3 regions of the Pantoea sp. ABR1s genome follow, and region 1 is predicted to be linked to each of the others. Evidence: predicted binding sites of a transcription regulator. Region 1 holds the regulator's gene; each other region holds the start of a gene.
What was found. The regulator PhoB, encoded in region 1, activates phosphate uptake and scavenging genes when phosphate is short. The targets are predictions, from matches to a motif close to CTGTCATAAAACTGNCNNAT.
Positions count from the first base shown of each region.

Region 2: uvrB (excinuclease ABC subunit UvrB) is a predicted target of PhoB. The motif match lies at 1,650-1,669, and genes of this name have one in related genera.
Region 3: glpT (glycerol-3-phosphate transporter) is a predicted target of PhoB. The motif match lies at 1,274-1,293, and genes of this name have one in related genera.

Region 1 is NZ_CM173823.1:3,152,354-3,155,483, forward strand. It holds gene ACXKZD_RS14945 (PstS family phosphate ABC transporter substrate-binding protein) at 1-231, opposite strand, end outside; gene phoR (phosphate regulon sensor histidine kinase PhoR) at 251-1,564, opposite strand; gene phoB (phosphate response regulator transcription factor PhoB) at 1,579-2,268, opposite strand; gene sbcD (exonuclease subunit SbcD) at 2,466-3,130, shown strand, end outside.
Region 2 is NZ_CM173823.1:2,894,159-2,897,288, reverse strand. It holds gene bioD (dethiobiotin synthase) at 1-115, shown strand, start outside; gene ACXKZD_RS13625 (ABC transporter ATP-binding protein) at 262-984, opposite strand; gene uvrB (excinuclease ABC subunit UvrB) at 1,878-3,130, shown strand, end outside.
Region 3 is NZ_CM173823.1:3,917,965-3,921,094, forward strand. It holds gene ACXKZD_RS18430 (carboxylate/amino acid/amine transporter) at 202-1,065, opposite strand; gene glpT (glycerol-3-phosphate transporter) at 1,439-2,779, shown strand; gene yigL (sugar/pyridoxal phosphate phosphatase YigL) at 2,829-3,130, opposite strand, start outside.

The DNA of each region.
Region 1 (3,130 bases):
ACCGAGTTGTGCTGCACCCGCCGCCAGCGCGGTCGGCGCAGTAGAAGAGCCGGAGGCCTGAACCTGGACATTGACGCCCGGCGCCTGGCGACTGAAATCTTCGCCCCACAGCGTCATCAGATAACCCAGCGTATCGGATCCGACGCTGCTGAGATTGCCGGAGAGCGCGCCGGGCTGGGCCAGTGCCAGGCCCGGCAGCAGAGTAACGATCAACAAAAGAAGGATGCGCATCAGGGAGATCCGGCAGCGATTAATGAACGGCATTCTCCTGCATCACGCTGCTGACAATCAACCTCGCTGGCAGCGTAAAGGTAAAACAGGTCTCCTTGTGCGGCACGCTGGTGATATCGAGCCGGGCGTTATGGTGGCTCAGAGCATGTTTCACTATCGCCAGCCCCAGCCCGCTGCCGCCGGTCGCACGCGAACGCGCTTTATCGACCCGGTAGAAACGCTCGGTAAGACGCGGAATATGTTCTGAGGCGATGCCCGGCCCGTTATCGCACACCCGGAAAATGGCCCCCTGTTTGCCGCGCAGCCAGCTGATATCAATTCGCGTGCCATCCGGTGTGTGGTTTACCGCGTTGTAAACCAGATTGGAGATGGCGCTGCGCAGCTGTTCATCGTTGCCGAACACTTTCAGATGGGGATCGGTATGGAAATGGATGTCGTGACGGCCACCACTCAGCGTTGCCGCCTCATGCTGCAGAAGTTTCAGCATCACCGGCACATCGACCTTCTCTTTCAGATCGATTGCGGGCGCGGCTTCAATGCGCGACAGCGTCAGCAGCTGTTTGACCAGGCTGTCCATGCGGCGCGTCTGCTCCGACATAGTGTGCAGCGCTTTGCTGCGCGAAGGCTCGCTCATCACCGAGTCGTTCATCATCTCCAGATAGCCCTGCAGCACCGTGAGCGGTGTGCGCAATTCATGGCTGACATTGGCAAAGAAGTTGCGGCGCGCCCCTTCCAGCTGATGCATCTGCGTGACATCACGCGCCACCAGCAGCCACTGCCCTTCGCTGTAGGGCATGACGCGGAACTCCATGTGAAGTTTGTTGTTCAGCACCAGCGTCAGCGGCTTGTCGAAATCGCGCTGGCGAAGATAGCGCGAGAACTCCGGATAACGGAGCAGATTGAGGATGTTCTGGCCATTATCTTCCGGCCAGCGCAGTCCAAGATGCTGCTGCGCCAGGCCGTTACACCAGAAAATGGTGCCCTCTTCGGTAGTCAGAATCACCGCATCCGGCAGCGACTCGGCACCGCTGCGGAAACGCTTAATCAGATTGCCCAGTTCACGCCGTCGCCGCCGGTTGCGGAGCTGCATCTGGTAAAGACCATAAAACAGCGGTTCCCAGCTGGCACGCCCGGCCGGTGGCGTCATGGTGCGGTCGAGCCACAGCCAGTGCGACAGCCGCATCAGATTGTGAAAATGCCACAACAGCACCGTCAGCACGCTCAGTAGCAGCCACCAGGGCAGACCGCCGAACAGCAGGCCCAGCAGCACTGCGGGCAGACAGACCAGCAGCAGTTCTGTCAGTAATCTCTTCCAGGAGAGGCGTTCCAGCACGGTTAAGGCTCCGTTTAGTAGCGGGCAGAGAAACGATACCCTGTTCCGCGAACGGTTTGTACCATGCGATCGTGGCCGGACACTTCCAGCGCTTTACGTAAACGGCGGATGTGAACATCGACAGTACGATCTTCCACATACACATTGGTGCCCCAGACGTGGTTCAGCAGCTGTTCGCGGCTGTAAACGCGTTCCGGGTGGGTCATAAAGAAGTGCAGCAGCTTATATTCTGTCGGACCCATCTCCAGCGGCGTGGTTTCGGACATCACGCGATGTGAGGAGGGATCCAGACTCAGCCCCTGCATCTCAATCACCTCTTCCACGGCCATCGGCGAAATACGGCGCATCACCGCTTTGATCCTCGCCATCAGCTCTTTAGGTGAAAAGGGTTTGGTAATGTAATCATCGGCACCCACTTCCAGGCCGCGCACCCGATCCTCCTCTTCGCCGCGCGCGGTGAGCATCATCACCGGGATATCGCGTGTCATCGCCTCGCGTTTCAGATGTTTGATAAACTGAATACCGCTGCCACCGGGTAACATCCAGTCCAGCAAAATCAGATCGGGCCAGGGTTCAATCAGCTTGCCAACGGCGCTGTCATAATCTTCCGCCTCGATTGGCTGATAGTCGTTCTGCTCCAGAACAAAACACAACATTTCACGGATGGGGGCTTCATCCTCCACAACCAAAATGCGCTTAGCCATTATTACTCCTGCTGATTATGACGGATGTCACTGAGATTCGCGGCGCCATTATGCGTCAGATTTGTGACACTTTTATGAAAAACATAACCTGCCTGTAACCTCACTGGTAATCATTTATGACAGCGCAGCGACAATTTTTTGCTTTGGCCGCAGAGCCAGTATAATCGCCGGGCGAATCACAACGGCAGGGACTCATCATGCGCATCATTCATACTGCGGACTGGCATCTGGGGCAGTTCTTCTACAACAAAAGTCGGGCAGCCGAACATCAGGCATTTCTCGACTGGCTGTTGATCCAGATTGAACAGCATCAGGTGGATGCGTTGATCATCGCAGGCGATCTGTTTGATACCGGTACACCGCCCAGCTACGCCCGCGAAATGTTCAACCGCTTTGTGGTGGCGCTGCAGCCCAGCGGCTGTCAGCTGATTGTGCTGGCGGGCAACCACGATTCCGTTGCCACGCTGAATGAGTCGCGTGAGCTGCTCGCCTGTCTCAATACCCGGGTGATCGCCACCCCGCAGGAGAAGGATGATGTGCTGCTGCTCAACACCCGCCAGGGCGAGCCGGGCGCGTTGCTGTGTGCGATTCCCTATCTGCGGCCGCGCGATATCCTGCGCAGCCGGGCGGGTCAGTCGGGACGCGACAAGCAGACCTCGCTGCTGGAAGCGATCGCCCACCACTATCAGCAGCGATTCACCGCCGCCCAGGCGCTGGGCCATGCACTGCCGATTATCGCCACCGGCCATCTCACCACCGTCGGCGTCAGCCAGAGCGATTCGGTGCGCGACATCTATATCGGGACGCTGGATGCCTTCCCGGCCAGCGCGTTTCCCGCGGCTGACTATATCGCACTGGGGCA
Region 2 (3,130 bases), 260 kb from region 1:
GTATCTCACCAGCCTGAAAAACAGGTTACCTGCGCCCTGTCTGGGCACCATCCCGTTTCTCACCGATGCGGCGCAGCAGGCGTCCTGTGGTCACTACCTGACGTTGCCGGAGTAACCGCGTAGCCTGGCTATTTTATTTGTCGTGCTGAATCCGGGCAGTGCTCACCATCCTCACGCGCTGTGCACACGCTCCGGTGGTTCTGCGCGCTCCGTCTTCAGCCTGCCTGCAACACTTACGCCCGGTGGGGCAGGCGCTGAATGTCAGGCCACCGTCAGCCATTTATCGACGGTGTGGTCATCAAGCTGTTCCATGCTGCCCTGCGCCACATTGCGGCCGCGGTGCAGCAGCAGGAAATAGTCCGCCACGCGACGGATCAGCGACAGGCGCTGCTCCAGCAGCAGGATGGTCAGCCCGTAGTCGAGGTTAAGCCGACGGATCAGATTGCCCATCTCCTCTTCCAGCCACGGCGACATCCCGTCGGTCGGCTCATCCAGAATCAGCAGTTTGGGCTGCAGCACCAGCGCGCGCGCCAGGGCCAGCTGTTGCTGCTGATCGATCGGCAGATCGCCACTGCGCTGCTGGCGCAGAGAGTAGAGCGCCGGGAAGAGGTCGAATACCATTTCGGGAATGGCGCGATGGCGGTCGCGCTGGCTGGCACCCGCCAGCAGGGCAATCAGCAGATTATCTTCCACGCTCATCTGGGTAAAAATATGGCGGCCCTGCGGCACATAGCCAATCCCCATCTGCGCCCGCTGTTCAGCCGGTTGCAGCAGCAGATCTTCCGGCGGCGAGCCATCCTCTTTCCAGGAGATAGAGCCGCTGTTAATCGGCAATCTGCCCATGATGCAGTTCACCAGCGTGGTTTTGCCCATGCCAGGACGGCCCAGAATGCCGGTGCAGGTGCCAGGCGACAGATCCAGGTCCACATCCCACAGAATATGGTTTTGACCGTAAAATTGATTTACCGAACGTAAACTCAGCATCTGACACTCTCCTTCCCGATCGTTAGCCTGATTGCTTCCGCGCTCTGTCGTCTGGCAAACAAGTCATCAGCAACGGCAGCCTCGCCATTGCAGCACAGTGCGCGTTCCGCGCGGTGACGCTACTGACTCCTGCAATTCCCAGGCCAGATCTAAAAACGGCCCTGTTTCCTGCTGCAGCGCCACGTATCAGGGATGAAAGGTGAGAAAAACTTATCAATTCCCCACGGTGACCACGCATCTGCACTTTTGCAGTGCCCTGGAGCGCTGTTTCTGGTGCAGACGTACTGTAACGTGGCAGGAAGTCCGATTAAGAATCTTAGTATGAGGCGTGCAAATTTGCGTACGACACCCGGTGACAGATTAAAATTGCAGAATAATCCGTCAGCAGGCGACGCGAAATTTAACGCAAAAAAAATTATTTTCACGGTAGTGAGAAGGCAGGGAAAAATTATACACAGCAGATGGCGTCGGGGCTGCCATCACTTATCCACCATTCCTGTGGATAACCTTGTGCATTAGGTAATGAAAACCAGTTGGAAGCGAGGAAATACGCGGCCTGGTAACATAATGACGAGAATCTGGCCTCATAGCCTTATGTCAGTAAAATCAGTTGCTTATCAAAAAACAAGCCTGAGAATTATCTGTCAGGTAACCGTACTGTAATTTTGTGACACTCTATTGACAAATGTTAAATCAGATCCCTGCCTGGGGATAACATTGCGCAACATGCTGAGCGATAACGCTGCCAGCCTGCAGGGACATCAGGTGCCATCCTGCTGGCGTTAACATTGCACCAATACTGTTTTTATATCCAGTATTATTTTCTGGCAAAATCACCATAGCAGAGTAAAATAAGTGCCTGCCCGCCGACTTCTCCAGCAGGAACTGCATTCATGAGCAAAGCCTTTAAATTGAACTCCGCCTTTAAACCTTCGGGCGACCAGCCTGAGGCGATACGTCGCCTGGAAGAGGGGCTGGAGGATGGACTGGCCCATCAGACCTTATTAGGCGTAACCGGCTCCGGTAAAACGTTTACCGTCGCCAACGTGATTGCCGACCTCAACCGTCCGACCATGGTGCTGGCGCCCAACAAGACGCTGGCCGCCCAGCTCTATGGCGAGATGAAAGAGTTTTTCCCGGATAACGCCGTCGAGTTTTTCGTCTCTTACTACGACTACTACCAGCCTGAAGCCTATGTGCCGAGCTCCGACACCTTTATCGAAAAGGATGCGTCGGTGAACGAACATATCGAACAGATGCGTCTGTCGGCCACCAAGGCGCTGCTGGAACGGCGCGATGTCATTGTGGTGGCATCGGTTTCGGCTATCTACGGTCTGGGCGATCCCGATCTCTATCTGAAAATGATGCTGCACCTGACCCGCGGCATGATTATCGATCAGCGCAGTATTCTGCGCCGTCTGTCAGAGCTGCAGTACACCCGCAACGACCAGGCGTTCCAGCGCGGCACCTTCCGGGTGCGCGGCGAAGTGATCGATATCTTCCCGGCGGAGTCGGACGATATTGCGCTGCGCGTCGAGCTGTTTGACGAAGAGGTTGAGCGTCTGTCGCTGTTTGACCCGCTGACCGGCCAGATCGATTCGGTCGTGCCGCGCTTTACCATCTACCCCAAGACGCACTACGTGACGCCGCGTGAGCGTATTCTGCAGGCGATGGAAGATATCAAAGTCGAGCTGGCGGACCGCCGCCGGGTGCTGCTGGAGAACAATAAGCTGCTGGAAGAGCAACGCATTACTCAGCGTACCCAGTTTGACCTGGAGATGATGAGCGAGCTGGGCTACTGCTCCGGCATCGAGAACTACTCACGCTACCTCTCCGCACGCGGACCGGGCGAAGCGCCGCCGACGCTGTTTGACTATCTGCCCGCCGATGGCCTGCTGGTGGTGGATGAGTCGCACGTGACCATTCCGCAGATTGGCGGCATGTACAAAGGCGACCGGGCGCGTAAAGAGACGCTGGTGGAGTACGGCTTCCGCCTGCCGTCGGCGCTGGATAACCGTCCGATGAAGTTTGAAGAGTTTGAGGCACTGGCACCACAGACCATCTATGTTTCGGCGACGCCGGGCAAATATGAGCTGGAAAAGTCGGGCGACGAAGTGATCGATCAGGTGGTGCGTCCTACCGGTCT
Region 3 (3,130 bases), 770 kb from region 1:
GTTTCAGCGCTCCATACCCTCCTTCATATTCGCTCTGAGCCCCTGGTTCAACTGCGATGATGCTGTTAAGTCTCCAGGGCTGGCGCGTCTGAAGAGCGAAGCGTCCGGGCCAGGGATGGCCCGGCCGATCCACAGGGATGTGAGATTCCTTCGCGATCGGACGCGCCAGCCCGGGAGGCCGCACCCATGCAACAGCCCTGTTTATGATCGGTCACCGCGCCCCACCACCCAGCGCTTATGCACCCACAACGAGGCGAGGATCACCAGCGCGCCCGCAATAAAGCTTGGCCAGTGCGGTTTCTCCTGCCAGATAGCCAGATTCACCAGCAGCCCGGCAGGAACGTGCATGTTATTCATAATGCCCAGCGTGCCGGCATCGACCTGGGTCGCACCATAATTCCACATAAAATAGCCGAGACCGGAAGCCGCAATGCCCAGCCAGACCAGAATGCCCCACTGCAATGAGGTGGTCGGCAACTTCTGTGGATTGCCCCAGGCACACCAGGCGATCACCGCAATCAACACTGCACCCAGATAGAACCAGGAGAAGGCCGTGTGCTGCGGCATCGGGCGGGTCTCCTGCAGACGCTTATAGCCCACCATTCCCGCCGCAAAGCAGATATTTGCCAGTTGCACTAACAGCAGACCAAACCAGAAATGATCGCTGACTTTGTCATAGCGAATAATGGCCGCACCTGCCACAGCCAGCAGTGCACTGAAGATATAGCCGATGCGCAGTGGACGACGGCTGATCAGATCGTAAATCAGCGTCACATAAAGCGGCGTCATCACCGTAAACAGCAGGAATTCCGACACGCTAAGATAGAGATAGGCTTCGAAACTCAGCAGATACATCACGCCCAGCTGCAGCATCCCGACCAGCATGTAAAGCAACAGCGTTGAAGGGCGATGACCACGCCAGCGCAGGAAAGGTAAAAATACCAGCGCAGCCAGCGCCAGTCGCATCAGTACAGAGAACCAGCTGTCCACCTGCCCGGCAAGGTATTCGCCAATCAGACTGAACGAAAAGGCCCACAGAATGGTGGTAATAATCAATAAAAACACGGTGACGACCCCGAAATTAACAGGCCGTCAGTGTAAACAATGTGCTGCCATCAGGCTGTGAAATCTGGTTGACATCTGATTACAAACCAGGCGATCAGAATAGCCATCGGAAAGGGCTTTCGCTTCCTGACATAACTGTCTGCATAAGGATCTTTCAGCCAGATAAAATGCGCGAAATGATCCATCGCATGATCACTTCCGCTCCAGAATGTAATAAAAGTGTAACAAATGTGTCATTCATCACAGTAACGTTGCGCAACTAACACTATTCTTTGCGCGAAATGGAACATTCTGCGTCCATTTTCTTCTGCTCTTTTCCTGCCCCAACCTGCTGGGAATTAAAAACCATAATGTGCCCTGGAGGGCCTCACTGATGCTGAGCATTTTTAAACCTGCACCACGTCAGCCGCAGGTGGCGGAGGATCACGTTGATCCGCTCTACCGTCGTCTGCGCTGGCAAATTTTCATCGGGATCTTCTTTGGTTACGCCGCCTACTATCTGGTCAGAAAAAACTTCGCACTCGCCATGCCCTACCTGGTAGAGCAGGGTTTTTCACGTGGCGATCTCGGTTTTGCCTTATCCGGCATATCCATCGCCTACGGCTTTTCAAAATTCATCATGGGATCGGTCTCTGACCGCTCAAACCCGCGCGTCTTCTTACCGGCAGGCCTGATTCTGGCTGCGACAGTGATGCTGATCATGGGATTCGTTCCCTGGGCCACCTCCAGCATTATGGTGATGTTCGTGCTGCTGTTTATCTGCGGCTGGTTCCAGGGCATGGGCTGGCCACCTTGTGGACGTACCATGGTTCACTGGTGGTCGCAGAAAGAGCGCGGCAGGATCGTTTCGGTCTGGAACTGCGCCCATAATGTCGGCGGCGGTATTCCGCCTCTGCTGTTCCTGCTCGGTATGGCATGGTTCAACGACTGGAAAGCAGCACTCTATATGCCGGCATTTGGCGCCATCGCCATTGCGATTCTGGCCTTTGCGCTGATGCGCGATACGCCGCAATCCTGTGGTCTGCCACCGATTGAAGAGTACAAAAACGACTATCCGCCCGACTATGATGCCAGCCACGAAGAGGAGCTGACGGCCAGACAGATCTTCATGAAATATGTGCTACCGAACAAGCTGTTGTGGTACATCGCGCTGGCCAACGTATTTGTTTATCTGCTGCGCTACGGCATTCTCGACTGGTCGCCGACCTATCTCAGAGAAGTAAAACACTTCACGCTGGATAAATCGTCGTGGGCTTACTTCCTGTATGAGTATGCGGGGATCCCCGGAACGCTGCTGTGCGGCTGGATGTCGGACAAAGTGTTCCGCGGTAATCGCGGTGCGACCGGGGTGTTCTTTATGACGCTGGTAACCATCGCGACCGTGATCTACTGGCTTAACCCGGCGGGCAATCCTGGCGTCGATATGGCCTGTATGATTGTGATTGGCTTCCTGATCTACGGTCCGGTGATGCTGATTGGTCTGCACGCGCTGGAGCTGGCCCCGAAAAAAGCGGCGGGGACGGCGGCGGGCTTCACCGGCCTGTTCGGCTATCTGGGTGGATCGGTGGCGGCCAGCGCCATTGTCGGTTACACCGTCGATTACTTCGGCTGGGACGGCGGCTTCATGGTGATGATTGCTGGCTGTGTGCTGGCGGTTATCCTGCTGTTACTGACCATGGTCAGCGAACACAAACACAAAAAGACCCCTGCCTGACGGCAATAAAAAAGGGCCGGATATCCGGCCCTTTTTTTGCGCTGACGGCTTAAGCAAGATAGAGCGTGCGCAGCGTCTGCGGCACGGCATCATCGGCATTTGAACCGATCACATCCAGCTCCGGCAGCGTATCTTTCAACCGCTGATGGGCGTTCTGCATGATAAATCCCTTACCCGCCATGCTCAGCATCTCCACATCGTTCATGCCGTCGCCAAAGGCGATACAGCTTTCCAGTGAATGGCCCAGCGTTTTCGCGACCGCTTCCAGCGCATGCCCTTTCGACACGCCGCCCGCCATCACTTCCAGACAGGTAGGCAGTGAGAAACTGACGTTAACCCGATCGCCCCAGC